Regions from separate parts of the Chryseobacterium carnipullorum genome, predicted to be linked through region 1. Evidence: riboswitches for the same ligand, from Rfam matches in the RefSeq annotation. Region 1 holds a riboswitch; the other holds the start of a gene.

Region 1 (16,328 bases):
TTTTCTGAACAGCCTCAGCTGAATAACGGTAACGTTCTTGAGGGCATCAAAAAACTTCCGGGACTGGTCGCTACCGATATTGCGGGAATGATGTATCAGGGGAAAATCCTGGATGTATATCTGAACGGACGACCTCTTAATATTACCTCCAATGAATTAAATTCTTTCCTTGAAGGAATGCCGGCCAATTCAGTAGAAAAAATTGAAGTGATTACGCAGCCGGGAGCAGAATTCCCTGCCACCTCCGGAGGGGCGATCATGAATATCATCACGAATAAAAACGCCAATAAGTATTTAACGGCAACGTATTCGGGAAATTACTCTTTTACCAACTACGATAAGTTCAGAAGCAGAACAACCCATTCTGTGAATCTGAATGCAAGAAATAAACTATTCGGCTGGCAGCTGAATGTGGGCCAGAATTACCGTGAAAGTATGCTGAACGGTGATCAGGATGTTATACTGCACAATAATACAGACAGAATAGGGAGAGGTTATTTTGCTAAATCCGGTCTGACTTTTGATCTTGGACAGGACAGATTATTAGTGAACTACGATATTTATCACAATAATAACGACAATTATACTGCGAGTAGAGGGCTTGCCGACATCCTTGTGAACATTAATCCTATCACCTACCGTGAAGCTGATTATGAAGCATCAGATGTGGCTCATACCAACAACCTGAGACAGGAGGCTGTTGTGACGTATCAGAAGCGCTTCAGTGACAAATCTCAAAAGCTGGACTTCCAGTTCGGATATACAAAGTCTACCTCCAAATTCTCTCAGGATAATTTCTTCCAGAGAGGTTTCTACACTGACGCTACCCCTTTAGAACCTTTCCTTTTTTATCGTGGGGAAAATGTACTTGACAATCAATCAGATATGAGGGTAGCAAACTTCAAAATTGATTATTCACAGCCAATAAAGCTTATGGACGGTGGAAAAGTGAGCTTGGGAGGTTTGTATGAAAGACAGGATTATGATACAGAAAATAAAGGACTTACCAATTTAGAATACCAGAGACAAACCGCTTCTACTTATCTTGAATTCCAGGCAAAGCTTAAGAAGTTTGACTTTATATTAGGTACCCGTGCTGAAAATTATGATATTTCAGGAATTACAAGAACCATAAAGGATGGCGCTATTCTTGAAAGAGATCTTACCACATTCAATAAGTTTAAGCTTTTTCCTAATGCCAGCGTACAGTATAACCTGATGAACCAGGTTTACATTGCAGCGAACTACAATAAAAAGATCAGCCTTCCCAGTATTTCTGCCCTTAACCCGAATAACGTAACATTTGGCAGCCCGAACACCCAGGTAACAGGTAATCCGGATCTTCAGCCTACGATATTTGACAATTATGAAGTAAAAGTTTCAGCTTTTGATTATGCTTTTATCGGGTACAGCGTAAGTTCTGCTAAAAATCAGGTCGCCCAGATTGTCCTGAAAGAAGGGAAATATCTTTTCAACAAGCAAGTGAATATTTCAAATATGAAAATTCACAATTTCAACCTGGGGCTTCCGATTCCGTTTATGATCTTCAGCAAACCGATGAGCGAGATCATGAAGTTCAATTTTAATCCTGATAAAATTAATTTCATGTATCTGTACGCCGGATATCAGAAGCACGAAATTGATAATTTGAACAACAAGGGTTTCTGGATCTTCAATATCATGACTCAGTTGCTTTTACCAAAAGATATCAAACTGACGGCCAACTACAGCTATCTGACTCCAAAAGCAGGCTATTTCTACTTTACAGCAGATAAACCGTTCAATAATAATCTGGATATCACCCTGACGAAAAAGTTTATGAACAACCGTCTTACGGTGTCTGTTTTCGCGAATGATATCTTCAACGGACAGGTGATGCAGGTCTATTCTAATCCACCTGAAGGGCAGGCTGTGATGATCAGAAGCAAGTATGACACAAGAAATTTCGGAATTTCCATTAATTATAAAATTCCGACAAGAAATAAACTGGCGAAGGAAGATCCAAACATCCTGAACCAGACTAAAAAAGAGGATACGGGCGTTATGCAATCTCCCCAGTAAATTGATCCTTATACAATTAAAATGAGGCTGTAAAGAAATTTTACGGCCTCATTTATTTAAAACAATATTATTTAAAAATCTATGGTCTGAAATCTCCAGTTCAGGGTATCAATAAGTGTAAGCTGATCATTAGATCCAGGAAGTCCGGTAATCATCTTTAAGACCTGCATTGCCATCATACTTCCTACAATTCCAGGCAACGCTCCCAAAACTCCGAGACTGTCACAGTCCGGCAAATCTTCATCGAAAGGCGGTTCCGGAAAAAGATCTCTAAGGTTTTTACTGCCTTTATAGTTGAATACCGCAGTTTGCCCCGAAAAACCGAGTATACTTCCGTACACCAGTGGCTTCCCAAGTTTTACACAGGTATCATTGATGAGGTATCTGGTTGTAAAATTATCAGATCCATCTACGATAATATCATATTGCGAAAGAATTTCGTCTGCATTTGAACGTTCAATTTTCCTATCAATTCCTATAAAATCGACGTGATGATTTAGATTTTTTACAAAGGCTTCCGCACTTTTAACCTTCGAAACTCCAACGGTACTTTCCTTATGAATAATCTGCCGGTTCAGGTTGTGAAGCTCCACCTCGTCAAAATCTGCAACACCCAAAGTTCCGATTCCGGCAGCTGCGAGGTATTGAATAACGGGACTTCCCAAACCTCCTGCTCCAATGACAAGGACTTTGGACGACCTGATTTTCTTTTGTCCCTCCAGCCCGATTTCTTCTATGAATATCTGCCGGCTGTATCTTGCAAAAATATCTTCGCTTTTCATTCTAAATAACCTACTTTGAACCATTAAGTTTTTTTTAAGAGGTTAAGAAGTATTAAGGTAAGCTCTGCTTTAAGATTTAAAAATCGATTTGATTTTTCTTAATTAAACTTAATGACTTCATTCTTCTTAATGGTTTAATTTTTTAAAAACCACTGTACGCAGGATCCCAGTCTTTCATCACCGGATCGTAGCCTGCTTTTCTGATGCTTATTTTAACTTCTTCCATGCTTCGTTCGTCACTGGTTTCAAACTGTTCCAATGATTCTATGTCTACAGCATAACCTCCGGGGTTGGTTTTAGACGCTGCACTCATAGAGGTTGCTCCCAGTGATATGATATTGTCCCTGAATTTTTCATTTTCTCTGGTAGATATTGAAATTTCAAGATCCTCATTCCATATTCTGTAGGCACAGATCAGTTGCAGCAGATCTTTATCTTCCATGATAAAATTCGGTTCAATAATTCCTTCCGCTGGTCTTAATCTGGGAAATGAAACTGAAAAACGGCTTTTCCAGTATTGCTTTTGAAGATAATCAATGTGAAGGGCGTTAAAGAAACTGTCTACGCGCCAGTCTTCAAGCCCAAGCAGAACTCCGAGTCCGATTTTATGAATTCCTGCTCTTCCTATCCTGTCAGGAGTATCCAAACGGAAATGGAAATTGGATTTTTTGCCTTTGGGATGGTATTCTTTATAAACCTCCCGATGATATGTTTCCTGATAAACCAGCACGGAATAAACACCTGCCTGATGCAACTGCAGATATTCTTCTTCTGACAGAGGCTGTACCTCGATCGAAATATTGGCAAAATGAGATCTTAGCAGGCCAACAGCATTGAGAAAGTAAGAAATCCCTACCGTTTTATTGGCTTCTCCGCTGACCAAAAGGACGTGATTAACGCCCATGGATTTCAGAACAGAAGCTTCAATCAGCAGCTCCGTATCTGAAAGGGTTTTTCTCCTTACGTCATTATCCAGACTGAAACCGCAGTAGGTACAGATATTCTGACATTCATTGCTGAGGTACATCGGAGCATATAACTGAATGGTCTTTCCAAAACGCTTCTGGGTAAGTTGTCTGGTCATTTTGGCCATCAGTTCCAGCTCCTGCGCGGCGGCTGGAGAAAGCAAATTCAAAAAATCATCTAATGTTTTATGTTTTTTCTGAAGGCTGCCGAGCACATCTGAATGCGTCACCTTTCCGAGCCTGAATTTTATATCATCCCACTGATAACGTTCAAAAATATCTTTAAAACTGTTCATTTTTTCTGCTTTATTATTCAAATAAAAAAGAGGTCAAAGGACTTGAGGCTTCTGCATGCTCTGAGATTGCTCCCAGCCCTGACTCAAAAGCTCTTCTACCCGCAATAACTCCTTCTTTAAAGGCTAAAGCCATATTAACCGGGTTTCTTGCTACAGCAATCGCGGTATTCACAAGAACAGCATCCGCACCCATTTCCATGGCTTTTGCAGCATCAGAAGGTGCTCCGATTCCGGCATCTACTACAACAGGGACATTGCTCTGACTGATAATGATCTCCAGGAAATCTAATGTTCTCAATCCTTTATTCGTCCCGATCGGGGCTCCCAAAGGCATGACCACAGCGGTTCCGGCATCTTCCAGACGTTTACATAAAACAGGATCAGCATGAATGTAAGGCATTACGATAAATCCCAGTTTGGCCAATTCTTCAGTTGCATAGAGGGTTTCTATAGGATCCGGAAGAAGGTATTTCGGGTCGGGATGGATTTCCAGTTTCACCCAGTTCGTTTCCAGGGCTTCTCTAGCAAGCTGAGCGGCCAATACGGCTTCCTTTGCGGTTCTGGCGCCTGAAGTATTGGGAAGAAGATGAACATGAGTTTCTTTTAATGAATCCAGTAACCCGTCTTCTGCCGATCCCGAATCTATTCTTTTCAAAGCCATAGTAACCATGTCTGTTCCTGAAGCGATTACAGAGGTGGCCATTTCATTGAGATTCCCGAATTTTCCGGTTCCCAGAAACAGTCTTGACTCGAATATTCTGTCTGCTATTATTAATTTCTGATTATTCATATCATTGCTTTTTTAAATTCACTGATGGCAGCCGGGCGGTTGGTGATCTGTCCCGATACTGCAACTCCATAGAGTCCGATCTCCCGCAACTGTTGTATATCTTCAAGCACAACGCCTCCGATCGCGAAGATCTTCGGAATGGTGATTGATTTTTCATTTAAACTGTTCATCATATGCTGATAGCCTTCAAATCCAAGTACCGGACTGAGTTTTTCTTTTGTAGAAGTAAATCTTAAGGGTCCAAGGCCAATATAATCACACTTTTCCTGTATTCTTTGGATGACATCCGATACTGTATTAGCGGTCCCTCCAATGATTTTATGATCCCCTAAAACAGTTCTTGCCGTATGAATTGATCCATCGTTTAAACCCAGATGAACCCCATCAGCATCGATTTCTTTTGCGATCTGAACATGATCATTGATGATGCAGACCGCCTGATATTCTGAGCAGAGTAGTTTTGAAACCATACAGAGCTCATTTAATTCTTTCTCTGAAGCATTTTTCCAGCGGACCTGAACCCATTGTATCCCGTTGTCCAAGGCCGCTCGGATATTGAATTCCTGTTCGTGTATTGTATGTCCCTGTGATATATATTGTAACTTTTCCATTATTAATTAAACTGAATGATCTAGGATTTTCTCTTTTCCGGATTTGTTTTTATGATGAAAGGATTTTCTTCCTGGACTTTTTGAATGAGTTTACAGGTTCATTACATTCCCATATTCCACCTAAAAGCGCTGCTCCGTCCGCCCCGTTTTCAAAAACTTCACTGATATTGTTTTCATTAATTCCTCCCAACGCAATCAATTTGACCTCCTGATTATTTCTGCATTTGATATCTTCCAAAACAGTAGACTGTTCACCATAGCCTTTTTTAGAAATACTTGGAAAAAAAGGACTTATTAATGCGTATTCCCATTCTTTTCGCAAGGCATTAAATACTTCAATGTCATGAACTGATGTAGAGATGATATTTTCGCCTGCAAAAACTTTATGCCGCTCTTCCAAACGGTCTGCTTCCCTGAAATGAAAGCGGGAAACAGGATACTCTTTCCTCATATCATAAAATCCGTGTAGTACCAATTGAGAATGAAATTCGTCATCAATACCATCGAGAAAACTTTTCATTTTTTCCCTGTTGAACATAGGTTTTCTGATGTGAAGCAGATCCAATCCTTCATTAAATAACTGGTTAATGATTTCTGTCTCTTTTTGAAAAGGAGTTTCAGGAGTGATCACAATGATCATATGTAAATTTCTTTTCCTTTTTCAATAAATTCCTGGGACTTATCCAGCATCCCCTTTTCTGCGGAATCACGGATCTCCTGGGTAATTTTCATGGAACAGAATTTCGGGCCGCACATGGAACAGAAATGGGCAATCTTAGCGCCTTCCGCAGGTAAAGTTTCGTCATGATAGGCTCTCGCCGTATCCGGATCCAATGAAAGATTGAACTGATCTTCCCATCTGAATTCAAATCTGGCTTTACTTAATGCATTGTCTCTGTATTGGGCTCCGGGATGACCTTTGGCCAAATCGGCAGCGTGAGCAGCGAGTTTGTAAGTAATAACCCCAACCTTTACATCTTCTTTGTTGGGAAGCCCCAAATGTTCTTTCGGGGTTACATAGCACAGCATTGCACATCCGAACCATCCGATCATAGCCGCCCCAATGCCCGAAGTGATATGGTCATAGCCTGGTGCAATATCTGTTGTCAGCGGACCTAAAGTATAAAACGGTGCTTCATGACATTCTTCGAGCTGCTTCTCCATATTTTCTTTGATCATATGCATCGGCACGTGACCAGGCCCCTCAATCATTACCTGTACATTGTGTTTCCATGCGATCTTGGTCAGTTCTCCCAAAGTTTCAAGTTCTGCAAACTGGGCAGCATCATTGGCATCTGCGATAGATCCGGGACGAAGACCGTCTCCCAGAGAGAACGCTACGTCGTATTTCTTCATGATCTCGCAGATCTCTTCGAAATGGGTGTACAAAAAGTTTTCTTTATGATGGTACAGACACCATTTTGCCATGATGGAACCACCTCTTGAAACAATTCCTGTTACTCTTTTTGCAGTCAGATGGATGTATCTTAACAGTACACCTGCATGAATTGTAAAATAGGACACTCCCTGCTCTGCCTGCTCGATGAGGGTATCTTTAAAAACTTCCCAGGTCAGATCTTCCGGTACTCCTTTTACTTTTTCAAGTGCCTGATAAATGGGAACCGTTCCAATCGGAACCGGACTGTTTCTGATGATCCATTCTCTGGTTTCGTGGATGTTTTTTCCTGTAGAAAGATCCATAATAGTATCTGCTCCCCAACGGCAGGCCCAAACTGCCTTTTCCACTTCTTCATCTATACTGGATGAAACGGCACTGTTTCCAATATTGGCATTAATTTTAACCAGGAAGTTACGCCCGATGATCATCGGTTCACTCTCCGGATGGTTGATATTATTCGGGATAATTGCTCTTCCTGCTGCAATTTCGTCTCTAACGAATTCCGGACTGATCTTTCCTTTTGGAGTATTGGCTCCGAAACTATTTCCCGGATGCTGCAATGCGATTTCTTTGGGAACGGTTTCCAGTTGTTCAATACGCTGGTTTTCCCTGATGGCTACATATTCCATTTCAGGGGTAATGATTCCCTGTTTGGCGTAATAGAGCTGGGTAATCTCTAATCCATCTTTCGCTACCTTAGGTTTGTGATCGTATCCGAAACGTAGTTCATCAAGGCGCGAGTCCGCAAGACGTGCTTTTCCGTATTCTGAAGTGATCCCGTTAAGGATATCTACATCCTTTCTGTCCAGAATCCATTGTTCCCTGATTCTGGGAAGCCCTTTCATGATATCAATTGAGGCATTTTCATCCGTATAAGGACCCGAAGTATCATAAATGGTTACAGGAGCGTTTTCCTCCATTGTTCCATTGGTAAGACGTGTCGGGCTGAGATGAATTTCCCGCATTGCTACGCTGATCGGATGTATTTTTCCTTCAACATAAATTTTTCTGGCGTTCGGAAATGGCGAACATGTGATTGGATGAGCCATAAGTTTTTTGTATTATTAAATGAGAATTATCCGCCCTGAGTGGCAGTAATGATTAAAACTGAATCTTTGTTTTTAAGGAGGGTTTCTGCCCAGGCGGACAGTGGAATAATACGGTTGTTGAGGGCTACAGCTATCCCTTTTTTCTTTCCGGGAATTTCCATAGCCATCAGTGCTTCCAGATTTTCGGGAAGTACATCAAATGTTTTCGTTGTGTGGTTAATTGTAATTTCCATTCCTAATTGTTTTATCTATACTTTAGGAATGGCCATTATTGTACAATAGAATGTACAGCAAAAGTCATTTACTTTTCCCTACGCTGGTATCATCCAGATCAGGTTCAAAGGGTAAAGTCTCAGTCTGTAAGTCTACAGACACCCCTAAAGTTGTGACGAAGGTAGGAATTTTTTAAGAACGGGCAAAATCTAAGTTTTGCTCAAAATAAAAAAGACCATTTCAGTGATGAGATGGTCTTCTGTTATTTTTTAAATTTTATGCAGTAAAAATTTATCCAAAAATCTTTACTCTTCACAAGCTCGCCAGATGGCATCATTCTGCGGAACGGGAGCTATAATTTCTATTTCTTCTTTGGTAACAGGATGAATAAACTCCAGCTTTCTTGCATGAAGATTAATTCCTCCGTCAGGATTGGATCGGGGTGATCCGTATTTCAGATCTCCTTTGATAGGAATTCCTGTTTTTGACAGCTGGGCACGGATCTGATGATGTCTTCCGGTTTCCAGATCAATCTCAAGAAGCAGATAATTATCTAATGTTTTGGTAACACGGTAGGTGAGAATGGCTTCTTTTGCGCCTTCGGTTACTTTTGTAAAAACAATGGCTTTATTATTCTTTTCATTCTTCTTTAAATAATGAACAAGTCGCTGGGTCTGAGGAATCATTTCTTTTCCGACTACAGCCCAATATGTTTTTTTGACTTCTCTGTTTTTCACCATCTGGGTAAGGCGGGAAAGTGCTTTGGAAGTTTTGGCATAAATCACCAGACCCGAAGTTGGGCGGTCTATACGATGCACCAGGCCAAGAAAAACATTTCCCGGCTTGTCATCTCTTTTCTTTATAAAATTCTTAATGGACTCCAGTAAAGATTCATCCCCGGTTTTATCGCCCTGAACAAGCTGACCTACTTTTTTGTTAACAACCAAAAGATGGTTGTCTTCATATACAATCTGCTCTTTCATACCTTACGAACGCCTTGGTCTGTTGGTAAAAGAAATGATAATTCCTCCGAGAAGACCGATTGTTTTAAGCATTGAAAGTTTAGAATCTGCCGGTAAAAATGCGCCGATGACACAAAGTGCAGCTGCCGCATACATCCCGTACATAAAATTTTTATTGGAAAGCGATGGTGCCTGAACGAAGAAACTCGCTCCTATCAATACATAAAAAACTTTTCTGGACAGAAGCTCGTTGATCTCCGGAGAGAATAAATTAAACCATCCTACTGCCATACAGATAATGGCTGCAATTGATAAAATACCCTGAAGTGATTGTTGTTGGTTCATCATCAATTAATAGCTTTCATTTTCATTAGGGAATTCAACACTTTTTACATCTTTTACGTACTGAGCAACTGCTCCTGTAATTTCGGTATACAGATCAAGATATCTTCTTAAGAACTTGGGACTGAAACCTTTGTTCATTCCAACCATGTCGTGGTATACAAGAACCTGTCCGTCACAATCAGCTCCGGCTCCGATTCCGATGGTTGGAATCGTAATGCTTTCTGATACTTTTTTGGCTAAGTCAGCAGGTATTTTTTCTAGAACGATAGAGAAACATCCTAATTCTTCCAAAAGCTGTGCATCACTGATTAATTTTTCCGCTTCCGCTTCTTCTTTGGCTCTTACTTTATAGGTTCCGAATTTATAGATAGATTGTGGTGTTAACCCTAAATGCCCCATTACAGGAATTCCTGCATTAACGATTTTCTTAATCGATTTTGATATTTCTTTACCACCTTCAATCTTCACGGCATGTGCGCCACCTTCCTTCATCATTCTTACTGCGGACTCTAAAGCCTTTTCGGGATTACTCTGGTAAGTACCAAATGGCAAATCAGCAATAACCAAAGCTCTGTCTACTCCACGAACGACACTTTGAGCATGATAAATCATCTGATCTAAGGTAATGGGCAAAGTCGTTTCAAAACCAGCCATCACATTGGCTGCAGAATCTCCTATCAAAATAGCATCCACACCTCCGGCATCTACCATTTTTGCAGTGGTAAAATCATAGGCAGTTAGCATTGTTATTTTTTCCTTGTCGAATTTCATTTTACGCAAGGTTTCAGTCGTAACTTTTTTAATTTCAGAGTGAACAGACATAATGTATCTATTTTTTAAAAGTTAAAAAGTCGGCTTCCGCCGACTTAAGTTTTTGTATGATTTTTATAAAACTACGTGACCTAGTTTCATCAGTTTATCGTGGTTCAGAATTTTGATATTTCTGCCGTCTACTTCAATAAGGCTGTCCTGTTTGAATTCGGAGATCAAACGGATGGCACTTTCTGTAGCGGTACCAATGATGTTGGCAATTTCTTCTCTGGTGAGCGAAATTTTAATAAATCCTTCGGGATCTACACCCAATTTCTGTTCCAGAAGAATGAGAATCTCTGCCAGTCTTTCCCTTACTGTTTTCTGTGCAAGAAAGGTAATGGTATTGGATGACTCTCCCAGTTCATAAGAGATTTTCTGAAGCATTGCAAAAGAAAGCTGCGGATCTACTTCCAGAAGATACATGAAAATATCAGCTGGAAGGAAAATGCATTCAATGTCTGTCATAGCCTCCGCCTTTGCCTGGAAGTTTTCCCCGCAAAGCAATGAACGATAGCCGATGATGTCCCCCTCTTTGATAAATCTTAAGATCTGATCTTTTCCAAAAGCTCCGGACTTCGAAAGTTTGGCAGCTCCTTTTTCTAAAAAGAAAACCCCTTTTGGTGTTTCTCCGTCTTCAAAAATAGTGTCGTGCTTTTGAAAACTTAACTTTTTCTTGCTGTTTATATACTTTTCAAAATCAGTGCTAGAAAGTCTTTCCTTAAATGATTTATCATTAAAAACTCTGGCGAACCTCTCTTCAATTGCAATCTGTTGTTCCTGCGACATTTTATATGACATTTATCACAAAAATAGAACTTTTTAACGCGATAAACAAAAAAAATTGTTATAATTTTGTAGTTCAATATATTATGTGGTGAGCGAGAACTGTTTTCATTGTGGTCAAGGTATAGAAAAAGAGAGAATTTTGTTTGATGAAAAGACTTTCTGTTGCAACGGATGCAAGTCTGTCTACGAAATTCTGAATATCAATAATTTAACTAATTTCTACGAGCTTAATAAAAGAGCCGGAATTCGTCCCGGTGATGAGAGCTCTTCACAGTTTGAATATCTTGACACTCCTGAGATCTTTGAAAAGGTGACCGATTTCTCAGAAGGAAAGACCAGTCTCGTTACCTTTAAGATCCCCGTAATACACTGTTCATCATGCATATGGCTTCTGGAAAGCCTTCATACACTGAATGATCATATCAATTATTCACAGGTCAATTTTACGAGAAAGACCTTACAGATCTCGTTCAATCATAACGATCTGAAATTAAGCGAACTAGCTAATTTCTTAACAAATCTTGGATACAAGCCTGTGATCAGTCTTGAAACAGCTGACAAAAATGTTGATCATCTTGATAAATCCCTTCTTATCAAATTTGCCATCGCAGGGTTTGCATTCGGAAACAGTATGTTCCTTGCATTTCCTGAATATGTAGGGGGTGAAGATTTCTGGATGGAACATTATAAGGGGCTTTTCAGAACCCTGATGTTTCTGCTGGCATGTCCTGTTGTCTTTTATTCTGCTTCAGATTATTACAAATCTGCATGGTACGGGTTAAAAAACAAGATCGTGAATATTGATGTTCCGATCGTACTGGGTATTCTTGTTCTTTTCGGGCGAAGTATTTACGAAGTAGTAACCAATTACGGCCCTGGGTATTTTGACACCTTGTGTGGATTATTATTCTTCATGCTGATGGGTAAAATCTTCCAGAAAAGAACTTACAGCGCACTTTCATACGACAGAGATTATAAATCGTTCTATCCTATCGCCGTTACCAAGGTCGATTTCGAGGGAAAACAGAATAACATCCTTCTTTCCGAGATTAAAGTGGGGGACAGAATTTTGGTAAGAAACCAGGAAATTATCCCGGTGGATGCTATCCTGATCAATGGAGAAGGAAATATAGACAACAGCTTTATCACCGGAGAAAGTGAAAGCATCAGTAAACATCCGGGAGACAAAATATTTGCGGGAGGAAAACAAATCGGTTCTTCACTGGAACTTGAAGTGATCAAAGATGTTGACCAGAGTTATCTCACGCAACTTTGGAATAAGGAAGCATTCAAGAAGCACGAAACCGGCCTTGACACACTGACCAATAACGTCAGTAAATATTTTACATTCATCATTTTAGGCATTGCATTAATTTCCGGAATTTACTGGTCCTTCATTGATCTGAAGATCATGTTCCAGGTTATTTCAGCTATTCTGATTATTGCCTGTCCCTGCGCACTTGCATTATCTGCACCGTTTACTTTCGGGCATATTATGAGAATTTTAGGACGTAATAAATTTTACGTAAAAGATACACTGACCATCGAAAAGATTGCTAAGCTGAATACTATTGTTTTTGATAAAACAGGAACGATTACCCACAGAAAAAAATCCAATATCAGATATGAGGGTATTGAAATCAGTGATTTTGATCAATTGAATATCAAAACGTTATTAAAGAACTCTAACCATCCGCTTTCCAAGTCATTATATGAATTTATGGATATCAATGATGACTATTTCCCTGTTGAGAAATTCCAGGAGATTTCCGGAAAAGGATACGAAGCAAGCGTCAGAGGAAACGTTTATAAGATCGGCTCTGCCCGTTACAACAACCAGGAACCGAAAAATCTTGAAACCGCCGTTTATATCAGTAAAAATGGTGAGTTCATAGGTAAATTCATCTTCAAAAATGAATACCGTCCGAAATTAAAAGAACTGTTTACAAAACTCAGTTCTTACAAGATATTTATCCTGAGTGGTGATAATTCTTCCGAAGAAAATCAACTGAAAGAACTCATCCCAAATTATCAAGGAATGGCTTTTAACCAAAGCCCTGAAGATAAACTGAACTACATTAAAAATCTTCAGGACCAGAACATGAAAGTGGCGATGCTTGGCGATGGACTGAATGATGCGGGAGCGCTTAAACAGAGCAACGTTGGAATTGCTATTTCTGATGATACCAATAGCTTTACGCCTTCTTCGGATGTGATCATGAATGGGGATAAAGTAGTGACTCTGAATAACTATCTGAATGTCTGCAAGGGTTCCATCACTATTGTAAAAATGACATTCATAATCAGTTTTCTGTACAATATTGTTGGTTTAAGTTACGCAGTTACAGGCCACATGCATCCGCTCTTCGCAGCAATCATCATGCCAATCAGTTCGATCACCGTTGTCACATTTACTACTATCTCCACATGGATTTTAGGCAGAAAACATTTCAAAAAGCAGGCTTAAAAGGCCTTATTTAGACTGATTTTAAATTAGCTGAAATCGGCATTTCGTGATGAATGTCATTATTTTTCACTAAATTTGAACCCCGAAAATAGGTTAATTTTGTTGTCCAATGGATATTCTATATTTAATGATCCTCTGCAGTGTTTCTTTAGCTGCGATTTTCTTGATCGTATTTATAGTGTATGCCCGAAAAGGACAGTTTGAAGATGATGAATCTCCTGCTGTCAGAATTCTTTTTGATAGTGGAGAAATCAAGGAAAAGGATGAAAAAGGCAACAAAGATAAGGACGAGAAAAAAATAGGAGAGAATAATAAAATTGAAGAAAAAAGTGAATAGTTGATATGGAAACACAAAAGTTTAGTTATGACAACAGTATTGTCCGTGCGTTCCTTTATGCGACCTTAGTTTTCGGTCTTATAGGATTTACGTTCGGGCTTACGGCGGCATTAATGCTTTTTTACCCTGAATTACCGGAATTTATATTCGGTACTGATGATACAACCATCAAGAGTCTTGCATCAGGCAATATTCAAGGGTTAATAAACACTCATGGTGCATTTGGTTTTGGTAGGATCAGAATGCTTCATACCAATACCGTGATCTTTGCATTCGTATGTAATATCGTTTACACCGGTATTTATTACTCATTACAGAGATTATTAAAAACAAGAATGTACAGTGATACATTATCATGGTTACATTTCTGGACTTGGCAGTTTATGATCGTTGCTACGTTCGTTACGTTCTTTATGGGGATCAATACCTCAAAAGAATATGCTGAACACGAGTGGCCGATCGACATATTGATTGCTTTCTCATGGATCATTTTCGGGATCAATATGTTCCTGACGATTTCAAAAAGAAGAGTAAGACACCTTTATGTAGCCATCTGGTTTTATATCGGTACATGGATTGCTGTGGCAATGCTACACATCTTCAACAACCTTGAGGTTCCTTTATCTTTCACAGGCTGGAAATCTTATTCAGCATATGCAGGGGTAAAAGATGCTATTGTACAGTGGTGGTACGGTCACAATGCAGTTGCATTCGTACTGACAACTCCGGTTCTTGGTTTGATGTATTACTTCCTTCCGAAGGCAGCAGACAGACCGGTCTTCTCTTATAAACTGTCTATTATTCACTTCTGGTCATTAATTTTTGTCTATATCTGGGCTGGTCCTCACCACCTTCAGTATACAGCTCTTCCTGCATGGGCGCAGGCTGTGGGAACTGGTTTCTCTATCATGCTTATCGCACCGTCTTGGGGAGGAATGCTAAACGGACTTCTTACGCTGAGAGGAGCTTGGGATAAAGTAAGGGAAAATCCTATCCTTAAGTTTTTCGTAGTGGCAGTTACATGCTACGGTATGGCAACTTTTGAAGGTCCTCTTTTAGCGACTAAAAACATCAACAAAATTGGTCACTTTACAGACTGGGTTATCGGTCACGTACATTTAGGAGCTCTTGGATGGAATGGTTTCATGGCATTCGGGGTTATCTATTATCTGGTACCGATTATGTGGAGAACAAAACTTTGGTCTGTAAAATTAGCTAACTGGCATTTCTGGTTAGGGACATTAGGAATTATTTTCTATGCAGTACCCATGTATATTTCAGGATTTACCCAAGGATTAATGTGGAAACAGTTCAATCCAGATGGTACATTGATGTACAAAAACTGGTTGGATACAGTTACTGCGATCATTCCCTACTTCAAAATGAGATTCTTAGGAGGTCTGTTCTATATTTCAGGATCTATCCTAATGATCGTTAACGTCATTGCTACGGTAAGAAAAGGTTCATTCCAGAAAGAAGTTCCTGCTGAAGCACCAGCGTTGGCTAACATCGGAAACAAACGTAAAGAAGGAGAAGGTACTCACCTATGGCTTGAAAGAATGCCTGTATTATTAGGTATTTTATCTTTCATCACCATTTCAATCGGTAGTTCGGTAGAGATTATCCCTACCCTATCTTTAAAGAAAAGTGTACCTACGATTTCAGCAGTAAAACCATATTCACCTCTTGAATTGGAAGGTAGAGATCTTTATATCCGTGAAGGATGTAATGCCTGTCACTCTCAGATGGTAAGACCATTCAGGGATGAAATTACAAGATTCAACGGTAAAAACGGACAATATTCGAAAGCCGGAGAATTTGTATATGACAGACCATTCCTATGGGGTTCTAAGAGAACAGGACCGGATTTACATAGAGAAGGAGGGAAAAACCCAAGTTCTTGGCATTACAAACACATGTACAACCCAAGATCTACGTCTGCCGGTTCTATCATGCCTCGTTATCCTTGGTTAATTGCAACTAACCTTGACAGAACTAAGATGGTTGACAAAATGAAGCTAATGAAGAACGCATTTGATGTTCCTTACACTAAAGCTCAAATAGACTCAGCCAATGCATGGGCAGACAACCAGGCAACAAAAATTGTAAAAGATATCTTCTCTGAAGCGAATGACCTTAAGACAGCATATGCTAAGAGACCTCAGGGAGAACTGGAGAAAAAAGAGATCGTAGCGCTTATCTCTTATCTTCAGAGACTAGGTACCGATATCAAGACGACGGAAATAAAAACAGCAAGTACTAACTAAACATTAAAAGGTTCACATGATTCCTCAGAACTTTAAAGATATATTATCCAATACAGAAAACGCTGGTTTATACCAGACGCTGGCTCTGATTTTCTTTATGCTATTCTTCGTAGCTCTGGTAATCTATGTTTTTAGCAGGCCTAAAAAATATTACAAAGAGGAAGAAGAGGCGCCGCTTGGGGATG
Region 2 (16,328 bases), 1.5 Mb from region 1:
ATACCAAAGATGCCGTAAGATGGGTAAGAAAAAATGCGGCAACCTATCATTTTGACCCTGATAATATTGGATTTTTCGGTGCTTCTTCCGGTGCACACCTTTCTATGCTTGCGGCTTACACCCCCGATAATCAATTTATCGGAAGCCCGGAACTTTCTGCTTATTCAGCAAAGGTTAATTATGTGGTAGATCATTACGGGCCTTCAGACCTTGACAAACTGCTGCATACAAGGCTTGGAAAAGTACCGGTATTCTTGTTCGGACTGGCAGCACAAAAAATTGTAGACCTCAGATCAGATCTTGTGAGAGGATTGTCCGGATACGATATTAAAAAAGAACAAAGAAAGGCTGTTGACTATTTCAAAACAATTTCTCCTCTAACCTATGTTTCGGGTGGTGTTCCTACCTTGATCATGCAGGGAAATAAAGACAAAGTCGTTCCTATGCAACAGTCTAAGAAGCTGCATAGAAAACTTACCCGGGAAAATGTTCAGAATAGCCTGATCATTGTAAAAAATGGCATTCATGGTTTCGGAACAACAGATAAAGCGTATATGGATCAACTCACAGATCAGATGGTGGACTTTATCGTTTCCCAGAAAAAATAAAAATACATCTATTTAAAAATTACATTCAAATTAAATAACTAAAAATCAATCAAATAAATTATATAATTTAACAGTATATCAAAAATTTGCTAATTTAATATACATACCATTATTTTTTACACCTAAAATAATTAACTTGGCTTTTGTTTAAAGTATTTTTAACAAAATGTCCAATATTTTTAATTATTCATTCTTAAAAAACAGATGGTATGGATTTTCTGAATAACACCAATGCACTCACGCTGATATTTGTTTCAGTCCTTATTTTTGCGATTGCGTACCGCTTTTATGGTATTTTCATTGCCAATAAAGTCCTGCGACTTAATGATAAAAACACTACGCCTGCAGTAGAATTTGCAGACGGAAAAGATTATGTAGCCACCAATAGAAATGTTCTTTTTGGGCATCATTTTGCAGCGATTGCCGCTGCCGGGCCTTTAGTTGGACCGGTGTTGGCGGCACAATTCGGATATCTTCCCGGTGCATTATGGATCCTGATAGGATGCGTGCTTGGCGGTGGTGTTCATGATATGGTCGTTTTATTTGCATCGGTTAGACATAAAGGACAAAGTCTTGCTACGATTGCATCTAAAGAAATTGGAAAGACTACAGGAACGGTTGCCGGTTTTGCCATTTTATTTATTCTGATTCTTACATTGGCCGGTTTGTCACTGGCCTGTATCAATGCGATGCATGAAGCTTCATGGTCTCTTTTTACTGTTGTCATCACAATGCCTATTGCAGTGATTATGGGATTGATCATGAGATACAGAAAAAACAGTGTGCTTTTTGCGAGTATTTTGGGCGGTATCCTTTTAATAGCTGGAATCATTGGAGGACATAGTTTAATGCAGAATGAAACGATGAATAATCTGTTTACATGGGATATAAAAACCATTTCTATTGCGATTCCGCTGTATGGTTTTCTGGCTTCTGTGCTTCCGGTTTGGCTGCTTCTTGTACCAAGAGATTATCTGTCAACCTACTTGAAAATAGGAACCATCATTATGCTTGCTGTGGGGGTGATTGTCATCCATCCTACAATTCAGATGCCTGCGCTTACAGAATTTGTGAATGGCGGAGGTCCCGTTATTGGAGGACCAGTACTTCCTTTTATTTTCATTGTGATTGCATGTGGGGCGATTTCCGGTTTCCACGCAGTCATTGCAACGGGAACAACACCGAAGATGCTTAATAAAGAAAAAGAAATCCTTTTTGTGGGGTACGGAGCCATGCTTGTAGAAGGTTTTGTAGCTTTAATGGCTTTGATTGCAGCATGTACCTTAATGCCCGGTGATTATTTTGCCATTAATACTCCGAAGGAATCTTATGATGCTTTCCTGGCAGCCCACCCTGCTCTGCACGGTGTAGACATCGATTATTATTCACAAAAAATAGGCATTGAGCTTCATGGAAGAACGGGTGGAGCGGTGTCATTAGCTGTAGGAATGGCTCATATTTTCAATAAAATACCCTATATGGATCAGCTGACGGCTTATTGGTACAATTTTGCCATCATGTTTGAAGCCGTCTTCATCCTTACCGCTATTGATGCGGGAACGAGAGTTGGCCGGTTCTTTTTACAGGAAATGCTGGGATCTGTGATTCCAAAGTTCAATGATAAAAACTGGATTCCCGGAATTATTATCAGCAGCCTTTTGTTTACATTCGCATGGGGATATCTGGTATTCACGGGTAATGTGAGCAGTATCTGGCCTCTCTTTGGAATCAGTAATCAGTTGTTGGCAGCCTGCGGACTTATTGTCTGTACAACGATGTTAATCCGGATGAACAGGGGTAAATATGCATTATGCTCTGCAATTCCAGGCGTTTTCATGGCTGGCATTACTTTCTGGGCGGGTTATATTCAGGTCACTGCAATCTACCTTCCTAAAGAACAGTATCTGTTGGCAGCTTTAGCCGTAACAGCAATGGTTCTGATGCTGATTGTATTCATTGGAGCTTTTATCAAATGGTATCAACTCTTGCAAATCAAAACTACGGTAACAGATTATTACGGAGAGCCGGTCAAAGAGCTGGTAGAAAGATAGGAACCATTATTCAGAATCCTTTGCAAGGGTTTTGCAAGCTCTGATAATTTTTATACATTTGTTTTGCTTTAGGGGTATTCTGAAAAAGAATTGAGAGAGTCCCTTTGAACCTGATACGGCTAACACCGACGTAGGGAAAAGCAAAATGACATTGTTAACAGTGTACTTTTTGTTTTGGATTTTTTCCTGAAGCTATTTTTATTTTAAACGATATCAATGGAAAAAATTCTTTGGGAACAGGTACAGCTTGTCAGACAAAAATCTCCCCTTGTTCATAACATCACCAATTATGTGGTGATGAACAATACCGCCAATGCCCTTCTGGCTGCAGGAGCCTCTCCTATCATGGCACATGCAAAATCTGAAATTCAGGAAATGATTGGCATTTCCCATTCGGTGATTATTAACATAGGTACTCTGGATGAGTATTGGTCCGAATCTATGATCCTGGCAGCTAAAACAGCCCATTCAACAGGGAAGCCGTGGGTTTTAGATCCTGTAGGTGCGGGAGCAACTTCTTTCCGGGATCAGGTATTAAATCAACTTTTACCTTATCAACCTACCGTTATCAGAGGAAATGCCTCTGAAATCATTGCTCTTGCCAAAGCCAATACAACGGCTACCAAAGGGGTAGACAGTACGGCACAGAGTAACGAAGCGGTTGATGCTGCCCGTAGTCTTGTAACCCGATACGGAACGATAGTCTGTATCTCCGGTGAGACTGACATTATTATTGATCATCAGCAGGAAATTTTCATTAAAAACGGACATCCGCTTATGACGAAAGTAACCGGTCTTGGATGTTCTGCGACAGCTTTAATCGGAGCATTTATTGGAATTGCAGAGGATAAAGTAATGGCAGTAGCTGCTGCTATGGTATTAATAGGTATCGCAGGGGAACTAGCCGCTGAGGAAAGCAAAGGTCCTGCAAGTCTCCAGGTCAACCTCATCGATCAATTGTATACGATCACTGAACAGGAATTTTTCAACCGTTTAAAGATAGAGCGAAAATGAGTTTACATCCCTTTCCCTATCAACTTTATCTGGTGATTTCTGAAGCTGACTGCATGGGAAGAAATTTCGTAAAAGTTGCTGAACAGGCGATTCTCGGCGGAGTGGATGTTATCCAGCTAAGAGAGAAAAACAGCAGCACAGATTCGTTTCTTACAAAAGCCCTCCAGCTTATAGAATTGACCGAGAAATATTCTATTCCCCTTATTATTAATGATCATGTTGAGGTTGCTGAGAAGATCAATGCAGCAGGCATTCACGTGGGTAACAGTGATGCTGCCCCCACTTATTTAAGACAACAGACTCATCTCAGTAAAAAAATCATAGGCTACTCGATTGAATATCTTTCCCAGCTTGACAATGAACAGACTGCCGTATCCGATTATTTGGGAATTAGTCCGGTCTTCAGTACTGATACAAAAACTGATACGGTAACAGAATGGGGACTCGAAGGAATTAAAACTATCAGGCAGCTTACAGACAAACCTTTAGTAGCCATCGGTCATATTCATTCAGGAAATGCAAAAGAAGTCATCAACGCAGGAGCAGATTGTATTGCAGTTGTTTCTGCGATCTGTGGTGCTCCTGACCCTCAAAAAGCAGCCTATCAATTAAAAAATGAAATTTTAAAATGAAAAAATACACCTATCCATCGGTATTAACGATTGCCGGATTTGACGGAAGCGGCGGGGCAGGCATCCAGGCTGATATTAAAACTGCCTCTGCTCTGGGATGCTTTTCGACATCGGTATTAACCGCTTTACCGGTACAGAATACGCAAGGCGTAAGAACAATATACCCCATTCCGGTAGAAGCTGTAGCCGATCAGATCGAAGCCATTCTGGATGATATTTTTCCTGACGCCATTAAAATCGGAATGGTTCATACCCCACAGCTGGTCGAAACGATTGTTTCTACTTTAGGTAAGTATAAAAAAATACCTCTAGTATTTGATCCTGTCATGGTCGCTACAAGTGGTCATCGTCTGATCGAAGAGGACACGATATCGGCCATCACGGAACAGCTTTTCCCGATTGCTGATGTAGTTACGCCCAATATGGACGAAGCTGCCATTTTAGCCAAGATGAAGGTAGAGACTGTTGAAGATCTCTATGCCGCTGGAAAGGAAATAAAAAAACTGGGCTGCAAAAGTATTCTTCTGAAAGGTGGACATCAGGAAACCTCAACAATAACTTCCTTATTTTATGATGAAAATGAGAAATTTCATTCTTTCGAGACAGTGAAATTTAACACCAACAATACCCACGGCTCAGGCTGTACGCTTTCTTCCGCTATTGCTTCCTATCTGGCTCAGGGTAAAACTTTATATGACGCCGTTTCTTTGGGACAAGACTATGTTTATCAAGCCATAGAACACGGAAAAGATGTACAAACAGGGCTTGGAAACGGTCCGCTTAATCACTTTTTTAATCCTCAAAAACTCATTAAAAATGAAATGGTCTGAACACACCTGGCAAACAATAGAACAACGTTATCACTCTATTCTGGACATGCCGTTCATCAAAGAATTATCAGACGGTACTTTACCTCAGGAAAAATTCCGGTTTTACATGGCTCAGGATTCTTTATATCTTGAACACTTTGGCAGAACACTTTCGCTGATCGCTGCTAAAATTCAGGATCTTCAGGATGTGCTGGCTTTTATGCGATTTGCTGAAAATGCCATTGTGGTGGAAAATGCACTGCATGAATCTTATTTTATCGATTTTGGGGTTAAGGATAAAGGAATAGCAGAACCTGCCTGTCACCATTATATTCACTTTCTGAGAAGTACTGCAGCTTTAGAGTCTGTGGAAATTGCCGTTGCAGCAGTTCTGCCATGTTTCTGGATCTACCGGGAAGTCGGAGATTATATTTACAACAATCTAAATGCGATCAACAATCCTTATCAAAAGTGGATTGACACCTATGGAGGCGAGGAATTTTCTGTTGCCGTAGATCAGGCTATTGAGATCTGTGACCGACTGGCCGAAAACAGTACGGAGGAAACAAGAGAGAAAATGACCGAAGCTTTTATCATGTCCACGAGAATGGAATTCCATTTCTGGGAAGGTGCTTATGAACTGAAAACATGGAAATAGATTAAAGATAAAAGCGGATTCGAAAATTTGAATCCGCTTTTATTTTGTATATCAATTAAAAATTAAAATTAAGTCTTGAAAACACATATCTCCCGTTTTGTCCAAACTGGGACGTAGAACGTGAATACACGAACTGGTCATTGTTGGTAGATGCGGGAAGGTTTTTGTCAGGATAAATATCAAAAAGATTGTTGACTCCTACAGTCAGGCCTACATTTTTTGTAAACTGATACCCTAAGGAAAGATCGGTAATGATCTTGTCTCCGATCTGCTGGTGTTCGTTGAACCCTGTGATTCCGTCACCATTCGCATCAATTACGTCTGCGCCTGTCACTTTTCCGAAATAGGTATTTCTAAGATAAACCGTAGCATTTTTCCACGACAGGCTATGAGATAAACTTGCTTTTACCCTTGGAACAGCTTCCTCCAGATACACTCTTGATTTCTCTGAAAAATAGATTTTCTCAAGATTCGGAGATTGTAAAAGTCCTGAAGAGTGAGTATCTCCAACTTTTCTGGTCTCGCTGATATTAGCCGCAAAACTGTTCTCCAATTTGAATCCTGAAAATCGTGCATTGTGAGAAATCACAACATCCACTCCTTTGGTTTCCGTATCAATAGCGTTGGTGAAAAACTGGGCTCCATTAACTCTCTCGGCATCAAAAGCGGCCTGTGCAGCTGCCGGCACATCTGATCTTAAGAACTGATCGGTAAGAATGATTCGGTTATTAATTCTCGTAAAATATCCATCCGCTGTAAAGGTCAGACTTGCGGAAGGAATTCTGTAAGTAAATCCTACGCTGGCAGATTTAGATGTTTCCTGCTTCAGTTTCGGTATTTCCAACAATCCTGCGATTTGTGAATCATTACTAAAAGTTCCCACTTCCAGAAGCTGGCTGTTGGTAAACAAAGTAGACGTCACGTTGTAATAAATCTGATGGATAGAAGGTGCTCTGAACCCGGTAGATCCCGCCAATCTCACATTAAAATTGGGAGCGACTTTAATTCTTGATGCTAATTTATAATTAAAAGTAGATCCAAAATCTGAGTAGTTTTCATATCTCGCCGCCGCATCCACTAATAACCAGTTGGTGAAATTAAATTCCACATCTGCATAAGCGGCTACTGCCTGTCTGTTTTTATCAATTGCATTCACCGGCTTAAATCCTCCGAAAACCTGTGATCCTCCGGGAAGTGCATTTCCAAAGAAATCGGTTGCTCTCGGGGTTGTATTATTCCAAACATTTCCTGCGGCATCATAAGTGGTGTACGAAGCTTCGTCACCCTGTGTTATTTTAAAATTCTCATAGCGGTGTTCTGCACCAAAAGCTACGTTGATTCCGCTCCAGACATCATATTTTTTAGAAAAATCTAAATTGATTGTGTTTTGGGAGAATCTTAAACCGCCTGCATTAAATTCTTTTGGGGAAGCAAAACGTAAAGACGTATTTCCTGTGTTCTGAATATTATAACTGAATGAATTCTGTCCGAATGTATTGCTCAGATCGATATTCCAGCCGTTCCAGTTTCCTTTAATTCCAGCAGAAAGCGACAGATCCTGAATATCGGTTCCGATCTGTGGAAGATATCCGTCCGGATACAATCCTGTAAAAGTTCTGCTCTGGTTGGGTTTTCTGTAAAATCCTCCTGAAGTTCCGTGTCTGAAGCTATATCCCCCGAAAGAGTATACTTTCCAGTCATCATTAATCGGAACTTCAATATTGGCAAAAAGCTTATGGTTATTCAGTTTTGACTGTCCCACCTGCATATTGAAATCTTTTCTGCCCAGTCCTCTGTAAGCCAGTTCCTGATCGGTAACATCGAAATTTAGCAAAGACTGAAGCCCCTTTTGGATCACATTCCCTTGGGTATCCTTTATATCCTGAATGATAGAAGTATTTTGAATCGCAGCCTGTTGTTGCGCACTGAAATACCCTACTCCTTGCGAATACTGATGAATGTATCCAATGAGCTGTTGTGAATTCGGGGTATTGTTAATGTTACTGAAAAGAGAAGAAAGATTTACGCCATCGTTCTGAGCCCGTTTTTCAATCGCGTTATAGGCGTTATAGATCGATCCGCTTTCGGCTCCGGCTCTTGAAGTAGGATTTCTGAACTGTGAAGACCAAGTGATGTTATAGAAACCTCCTTTACTTCCGATCTTATTTCCGTAATTAAGGTCTACCTGAATATTCTGTCCGTCAAAATTTCCGGTATGGTCATTGGCGGTAGGGGTGAGATTTCCTCCGTAGCTTACCTGACCGGTAAGTTTACCAATATCTCTTTTCAGTTCAAGGTTAATAACTCCGGCAATTGCATCAGATCCGTATTGAGCAGAAGCACCGTCACGCAGGACTTCAATTCTGTTTAAAGCAAATGAAGGAATGGAGTTCAGATCGGTTCCTACGGTTCCTCTTCCCGGTGTTCCGTTAACATTGACCAACGCTGACGTGTGTCTTCTTTTTCCGTTAACCAAAACCAGCACCTGATCTGGGCCCAATCCTCTCAACTGAGCAGGATCCAAATGATCTGTTCCGTCTGAATTGGTTTGAATCGTTGAAGTGAAAGACGGCGCTACCGCATTCAAAATCTGTCCTATACTGGACTGCGGAAGAACTACGGATGTTTCTTTTATATTGAAGACATCCACAGGAACCGGGCTGTCTATTTTAGATCTGGCACCAGCTCTGGAGCCCAGCACCACAACTTCTTCTACAGTATTGGTTTTTAAGCTGTCTTTTTCTTTTTCCTGCCCGAAAGCATAGGTTCCGAGGAAAAAAAGAACAGAAGCTGATACGATAGTCGTTTTATTTTTCATACCCTTATATCAATTTATAGTTTATGTTTTTTTGAGTGGCAAATGTAGATCAAATTCATTAGTCTACAAAATTAATAGACTTTAATTTTATGAAAATTTAAGATAGTTTTGATCTATTGCTGTTTTAAAACACAAATGACACCAATATCTTCACAAATGGCACTAAGACCTAAAATACATTCGTGTTATTCGTGAAAAACATTTCTGTTATCTGTGTTTAAATAAAAAAACGGACTCCAAATAGAATCCGTTTTAAACTATGATAATCAGCTTTTTCGCTGAAAGAATATCATACTATATTTTTGTCAGTTTAGCATACTTCAGGATGAGGTTTTTCTCTCCTTCATGAATGAAAATCACTTTGGCTTTGATGTTCTGAGGATCTGTACCATCAAGGAAAGAAACTTCCCCGATTCCGAAACGATCATGTCTTACTTTATCTCCAACCTCAATATCCTGGGAAGAAGCTCCGCTTGGATTGATAATTTTCGCTGTACTGACCGGTTTTAATTTTCTGACTTCCGGTGCAGGTTTTGAGCTATCGCCTTTGTCAATGGTTTTCTTTTCAACCCTTCTGAAGGATTTCTGCTCGGAAGGATGTTCATCAAAAATATTGGACTTGATCCCGGTATTATTGATAAATCTTTTTTCGAGAACAGGATTTAAAAATTCAATATACTGATCATCAATTTCGCTTAAGAATCTTGAAGGCTCGGCATCGGTGATTTTCCCCCACTGGAAACGGGAAACAGCATAAGAGAAAAAGACTTGCTTTTCAGCTCTCGTCAGGGCTACATAAAACAGACGCCTTTCTTCCTCAAGGTCTTCTCTTGTCGCGGAGCTCATAAAGCTCGGGAAAAGATTTTCCTCAAGACCAACAAGATGGACCACAGGAAATTCCAGACCTTTCGATAAGTGAATGGTCATTAAAGAAACCATATCTTCTTCTAAATTTTTATCCTGGGTATCTGCAGAAAGGGCGATATTTTCAAGGAAATTCGGAAGACTCGGATCTCCGTCTTCCAGCTGAATCTGTTCTTCAATGAATCCCTGCATAGAGTTCATCAATTCCTGAACGTTCTCTACACGGGAAATCCCCTCCGGAGTCTGGTCATCTTTTAAGAATTTGATCAATCCGGTACGTTTGGCAACTTCCATGGCAACACTGTAAGCCGTATCGGTTTTCAGTAATACCTGGAACGCTTTGATCATGGACCAGAAATCATTCAGTTTCGTTAAAACACCATTATTCAGGCTCAATTGAGGAGCATATTGCGGCAGATTATCCAGTACCTGCGAGATGGTTACATTATGAGAATCGGCAAAAACGATCAGTTTATTCTGTGTGGTTTCTCCAATTCCTCTGGTAGGATAATTAATGATCCTCATCAATGCCTCTGAGTCGTTTTCATTGACCAGAAGACGCAGATAAGCGATAAGGTCTTTTACTTCTTTTCTCTGGTAGAAAGAAAGTCCTCCGTAAACTTTGTAAGGAATATTTTTACGTCTCAGTGCATCTTCAAATGCTCTGGTCTGTGAGTTGGTTCTGTATAAAATAGCGAAATCACTGTATTTTCTCTGGTCAGTATTTCTGAGCTCCCATATATTTCCGGCTACGAAATTGGCTTCATCCGCATCGGAAAGTGAACGGTATATTTTAATTTTATCTCCTTCTTCATTATCACTGAAAACATTCTTTTTAAACTGCTGAAGGTTTTTCGCAATGACAACATTGGCTGCATTCACAATGTTTTGAGTAGATCGGTAGTTCTGTTCCAGAGAAACCGTTATCGCATCCGGATAATCTTTCTTAAAGTTTAAGATGTTATAGATATTTGCTCCACGGAAGGAATAGATGGATTGGGCATCATCCCCTACCACGCAGATATTTTCAAACTTTGAAGCTAAAGCTTTTACGATAAGATACTGGGAATGGTTGGTATCCTGGTACTCATCTACCATGATGTATCTGAATCTGTCCTGGTATTTGGCCAGCACTTCCGGAAAACGGGTCAGCAATTCATTGGTTTTTAACAATAAATCATCAAAATCCATCGCTCCGTTTTTGAAACAGGCGTCTACATATCTCTGATAGATCTGACCGATGAATTTCATATTTGCTTTTTCATCAGCTTCCATCAGTTCCGGATTGTTGAAATAAGCTTTTACGGTGATCAAATTGTTTTTATAGGTCGAAATTCTTGCCTGAACTTTTTTAGGTTTATAAAGATCGGCATCGATATTCATGTCCTTTAATACTTTTCTGATGACATTCAGCGCATCCTGCATATCATAGATCGTAAAATTGGATGGATAGCCCAGATAATGGCCTTCAATCCTAAGAATTCTTGCGAAAACGGAGTGAAAGGTTCCCATCCATAAGCTTCTTGCATTGCTGTCTCCTACCACTTTTGCGATACGGTCTTTCATTTCGCGGGCGGCTTTGTTGGTAAACGTCAGCGCCAGGATATTGAAAGGGTCCACCCCGTTGTGGATCAGGTGGGCAATACGCATGGTCAGCACACGCGTTTTTCCGGAACCGGCTCCTGCAAGTACCATCAAAGGTCCCTGTAGAGAGGTAACGGCTTCATATTGTGATTCATTGAGTCCTTTCAGATAATCCATACGGCAAAAAAATTTTGGGAACACAAAATTAATGTATTCAAAGGACAATTCAAACTTTAATAAAACAGCACTTGCCTATTTTATTGTATTCCAAGTTTTTCCATTATAGCTAAAAGAATTCCGTCTCCGTCTTCGTCGGAAAGACAGGTCTTTTTATTCCATTCTTTTCTGCATTTTTTCAATGCATCCTTATCGATGATTTCCTGTGCCTGCATCATAAAAAGGGAGAAAAGAAAAAGTAAAGTATAAGAAATTCTCATATTGGAGTTAAATAGTTTTACAAATAAACATAAAAAGTAGAATAATTATGTAACAAATGCCGTGTTTCCTCTACTAATTTATACAAAACAATTTCTACTTTATGAAAAAGCGACTTCTTTCTGTAGCAGCAGCATCTTTCTTCGGAATGGTCCTGAATGCACAGCAAATTAAATTCGAAGAGTATGACCTGCCAAACGGCCTTCACGTAATTCTTCATCAGGATAATTCTGCACCGGTAGTGACTACAGGGGTAATGTACCATGTAGGGGCCAAGGATGAAGTAAAGGGAAGAACAGGTTTCGCGCACTTCTTCGAACACCTTTTATTTGAAGGAACCCCCAACATCAAAAGAGGGGAATGGTTCAAGATCGTTTCTTCAAACGGAGGTCAAAATAACGCTAACACGACGAATGACCGAACGTATTATTATGAAACGTTCCCTTCCAATAACGAACAGCTTGGTCTTTGGATGGAAGCTGAAAGAATGCGCCACGCGGTCATCAATCAGGTGGGAGTAGATACTCAGAGAGAGGTTGTAAAAGAGGAAAAAAGATTAAGAATGGACAACCAGCCTTATGGAAACCTTTTCCCTACGATTCAGAAAAACTTATTCACCAATCACCCGTATAACTGGCCTACGATTGGTTCTATGGAAGATCTAAACTCTGCAAAACTTGAAGAATTCCAGGCTTTCTATAAAAAATACTACGTTCCGAACAACGCAACATTAGTGGTTGCAGGAGATATCAAGCCTGAACAAACTAAAAAGTGGATTCAGGAATATTACGGAGGAATTCAAAAAGGAACGCTTTATCCAAAAGATTTCCCGAAAGATGCTCCTATCACTCAGGAAAAAGAAGTAACAGCTACGGATTCTAACATCCAGCTTCCGGCATATATTTTTGCGTACAGAACTCCTGCTAACAAAGAAAAAGATGCTTATGTTCTTGATATGCTTTCTTCTTACCTGAGCAATGGTAAATCTTCTGTTTTATACAAAAAATTAGTTGATCAGGAGAAAAAAGCGCTTGCTGTACAGGCTTTCAATCAGGGTCTTGAAGATTACAGTATTTTCGCATTCTTTGCGATCCCAATGGGACAGACAACAAAACAGACTTTACAGGCTGACATTGATGCTGAAATCAAGAAACTACAGACAGGGCTGATCTCTGAAGAGGATTATCAGAAACTTCAAAACCAGTATGAAAATCAGTTTGTGAATGCGAACTCAAGCATTCAGGGAATTGCTGCTTCACTGGCAACCAACCACGTATTGATGGGCAACACCAATTTGATCAATAAGGAAATTGACATCTACAGATCAATCACAAGACAGGATTTGCAGAACGCGGCTAAAAAGTACTTGAATTCCAATCAAAGAGTAATCATCAATTACGTTCCTGAAAAAAAGTAGTCATTTAAAACTTTCAGGTTTAAAAAATGATTATTAAAATTAAATTTTTACAAATGAAAAAGCAATTAACATATATAGCTGCAGCGTTTTTTTTCGCAGGAACGATTTCAGCACAAAAAATTGATCTTAACGCAATGCCGAAACCAGGACCTACTCCTGCGATCAACATTGCCAAGCCAAAAACTTTTCAACTAAGCAATGGTCTTACGGTAATGGTTGTGGAAAACAATAAATTACCAAGAGTAAACACAACGCTTTCGATGGACAGACCTCCCTTCAACGAAGGAAGTGTAACGGGCGTAAGCTCTATCATGGCTGAACAGTTCGAAAACGGAACAACGAATGTAAGTAAAGAGGATTTCAACAAAAAAGTAGATTATCTGGGCGCTAACTTAAGCTTTTCTTCCAATGGTGCTTTCGCTAACTCTCTTTCAAAATATTTTCCGGACGTATTAAGTTTAATGGCTGATGCGATCACTAATCCTAAGTTCTCTGCTGAAGAAATTCAAAATTCAAAAGAAAGAGCTTTAGAAGGGTTAAAAGCTGAAGAGAAAAATGCTTCTGCAATCGCTTCAAAAGTTTCCAATGCTTTAATGTATGGTAAAAATACATCAAGAGGAGAATTCGAGACGGTAGAATCTATCAACAAAATCCAGTTAGCTGACGTACAAAATGTTTATAAAAAATATTACGCTCCGGACAATGCTTATTTAGTGATTGTAGGAGATGTAAAATTTGACCAGGTGAAATCATTGGTTGAAAAAGCGTTCAGTGGATGGAAAAAGGCTAACACGCCTATCGCTCCTCTTGAACCATCGGCTAATGTTGCTAAAACTGAAATTAACATTGTAGATGTACCTTCTGCGGTACAGTCAGTAGTTTCAGTAAACAACCTGAACAATCTTAAAATGAAAGATCCTAACTATTTCGCTGCTACGATGGCCAACTACATCCTGGGCGGAGGTGGTGAAGCGAGACTTTTCATGAATCTTCGTGAGAAAAACGGATTTACATACGGAGCGTACTCAAGCCTGAGTGCAGACAAATATTCTTCTGATTTCTCTGCCAGTGCAAGTGTGAGAAACGAGGTGACGGATAAAGCAGTTAAGGAATTCATGAATGAACTTAATGCGATTACAACGGTAAAACCTGAAGAACTGGAAAATGCGAAAGCTAAACTGAAAGGTTCTTTCATCATGTCATTAGAAAAGCCGGAAACGATTGCAAAATTTGCCTTGAATCAAAAGGTTCAGGATTTACCTTCTGATTTCTATACAAATTACTTAAAATCAATTGATAAGGTAACGGCGGCTGATATTTCCAATGCTGCAAAAGCTTACATATTACCTAACCAAAGCAGAATTTTCATCGCTGGTAAAGCTTCTGATATTTCTGAAGGACTGGAAAAATTAGGATATCCTGTGAAATATTTCGATAAAGAAGCTAATCCGGTTGCAAAACCAACAACACAAAAAGTGGATGCCGCTGTCAGTGTTTCTTCTATTGCTGATAAATACATCAATGCGATCGGAGGAAAAGCTAATATTGCCAAGATTACTTCTTTTGTCATGAACGCTTCTATGTCTATGCAGGGTCAGAATATTGATTTTAAAATCTCTAAGGCTCAAGGCGGTAAAGAATTAACGACTGTCACTGCAATGGGACAGGTTGTTCAGAAGCAGGTTTTTGACGGCAAACAGGGGTATTCTGAGCAAATGGGTCAGAAAGTTGAGATGAAGCCAGAACAGGTTGCTGAAAAACTAAAAAATACTGAACTTTTTGAAGAACTTGGTTTTGCAAAATCTCAGGATTATAAAGTGGCCGGAATTGAAAAAATCGATGGTGAAGATTCTTATGTAATTAAAGGAAAAGACACTACTTATTATTACAGCGTAAGCACAGGCTTGAAAACAGGAGAAACAAAGACGGTAAAAGCACAGGGACAGGAAATCACCGTGCCTACTACTTTCTCTAATTATAAAGATGTAAACGGAGTGAAAATGCCATTCACCATCACCGTTAATCAAATGGGCATGGACATGACGATGAATGTAAAATCATACGAAGTGAACCAGGCTAAAGATTCTGATTTTAAATAAAAATACTGTTTATTGCAGAAAAAACGGCAGCTGACGCTGCCGTTTTTATTTTTAATAACATTTACCATGATCTTCTTTGTCATTCGGTAAAAAAAGATTAAATTTGCCCATTCAAAAAGATATCAAAATTAATGGATACTATATTTATACTATTGATGGTTCTTATTATGATCGCCAGCATCTTATTGGTAATCATCGTTATGGCTCAAAATCCTAAAGGAGGAGGCCTTTCCAGTACTTTCGGAGGTGCATCACCTGCACAGTTTGGAGTACAGAGAACCAATGATTTCATGGAAAAAGCAACATGGACTCTTGGCGCAGTAATCATCGTTCTTATCCTTATAAGCGTTGTGATCACAGGTAAGCCTACAACAACAGCTCCGGCACAGCAGCCAGTGAAAAAAGAAGCTCCGGCTCCAACTAAGCAATCTGCTCCTGCAGCTACGAAGACAGCTCCGGCTCAGGTACCCGCAGCTCCGGCTAAATAATAACAGATCTATCTTATATAAAATAAAAGCAGTTCAAATTGAACTGCTTTTTTATTTTAGTTTAATCTTCTCAATCTTGTGGCGGAGTTTCAATCCCGCTTTTAAAAATGAATACTGCATCGGCTTGGATTCTCTGTAATATTTATCGATAAAGATCTGCATTGCGCCATAAAAACGGTCAAGATACACTTCATCTTTAATGGTACTTTCTCCTTTATGATGAAGAATAGAAGCAGCCCCGTAATAATAATTCTTATAACCATTTCTCAACAGCGTATAGCACAGATCAATATCTTCCCCATACATAAAATACGTTTCATCGAGACCTCCGATCTTTTGGTAAATATCTTTTTTAACCAACAAAAATGCTCCTGTAACCACCTCTACTTCTTCCACCGCATACTCATCAATATCACTTCTGTAGTAAGACTTTGTATTGCTTCTTTTAAAATTCGTAAACAGTTTTTCAAAAGAATTGAACATATCCGGCACAGAGCGTTTACTTTCAGGAAGAAAAACACCTTCCGCATCATGCATTCTTACCCCAAGACCTCCAAAATCCGGCTTGGAATCTGCAAAATCCAGAATCTCTTTCATATAAAATCCTTCCAGCTCAGTATCAGGATTCAGAAGCAGAACATAGTCTCCGGTTGCTGTTTTTATAGCTTTGTTGTTGGCACTAGCAAACCCTTCATTCTTTTCTGAAGAGATAAAATACACTTCAGGGAATTCTGCAATAAGGTCTCGCCAGGAGGCGTCTGTAGATGCATTATCTATTACAATGACTTCATAGTCCTCTCCTTTTGTATATTTCTCAATAGACAGGAGACAATTTCTCAACAGCCTGGTCA

Evidence for each region. A riboswitch is a leader RNA that binds a small molecule or an ion and turns the genes downstream of it on or off. The one in region 1 is predicted to bind thiamine pyrophosphate.
Region 2: it holds a riboswitch for thiamine pyrophosphate, as region 1 does, so the genes downstream of both, thiM (hydroxyethylthiazole kinase) here and thiS (sulfur carrier protein ThiS) in region 1, are expected to answer to the same signal.

The regions. Positions count from the first base shown of each region.
Region 1 covers NZ_CP033920.1:1,696,572-1,712,899, reverse strand. The annotation lists gene EG346_RS07910 (outer membrane beta-barrel protein) at 1-2,061, shown strand, start outside; gene EG346_RS07905 (HesA/MoeB/ThiF family protein) at 2,133-2,843, opposite strand; gene thiH (2-iminoacetate synthase ThiH) at 2,986-4,104, opposite strand; gene EG346_RS07895 (thiazole synthase) at 4,118-4,894, opposite strand; gene EG346_RS07890 (thiamine phosphate synthase) at 4,891-5,508, opposite strand; gene EG346_RS07885 (thiamine phosphate synthase) at 5,555-6,145, opposite strand; gene thiC (phosphomethylpyrimidine synthase ThiC) at 6,142-7,953, opposite strand; gene thiS (sulfur carrier protein ThiS) at 7,980-8,186, opposite strand; TPP riboswitch at 8,245-8,342, opposite strand; gene EG346_RS07870 (RluA family pseudouridine synthase) at 8,472-9,149, opposite strand; gene EG346_RS07865 (hypothetical protein) at 9,153-9,476, opposite strand; gene panB (3-methyl-2-oxobutanoate hydroxymethyltransferase) at 9,480-10,295, opposite strand; gene EG346_RS07855 (Crp/Fnr family transcriptional regulator) at 10,359-11,072, opposite strand; gene EG346_RS07850 (heavy metal translocating P-type ATPase) at 11,161-13,539, shown strand; gene ccoS (cbb3-type cytochrome oxidase assembly protein CcoS) at 13,649-13,876, shown strand; gene ccoN (cytochrome-c oxidase, cbb3-type subunit I) at 13,882-16,143, shown strand; gene EG346_RS07835 (cbb3-type cytochrome oxidase subunit 3) at 16,160-16,328, shown strand, end outside.
Region 2 covers NZ_CP033920.1:163,910-180,237, forward strand. The annotation lists gene EG346_RS00780 (alpha/beta hydrolase) at 1-608, shown strand, start outside; gene EG346_RS00785 (carbon starvation CstA family protein) at 818-2,659, shown strand; TPP riboswitch at 2,720-2,813, shown strand; gene thiM (hydroxyethylthiazole kinase) at 2,876-3,673, shown strand; gene thiE (thiamine phosphate synthase) at 3,670-4,305, shown strand; gene thiD (bifunctional hydroxymethylpyrimidine kinase/phosphomethylpyrimidine kinase) at 4,302-5,135, shown strand; gene tenA (thiaminase II) at 5,122-5,772, shown strand; gene EG346_RS00810 (TonB-dependent receptor plug domain-containing protein) at 5,828-8,590, opposite strand; gene EG346_RS00815 (ATP-dependent helicase) at 8,885-11,215, opposite strand; gene EG346_RS00820 (hypothetical protein) at 11,296-11,475, opposite strand; gene EG346_RS00825 (M16 family metallopeptidase) at 11,577-12,890, shown strand; gene EG346_RS00830 (M16 family metallopeptidase) at 12,944-14,989, shown strand; gene secG (preprotein translocase subunit SecG) at 15,121-15,477, shown strand; gene EG346_RS00840 (glycosyltransferase family 2 protein) at 15,529-16,328, opposite strand, start outside.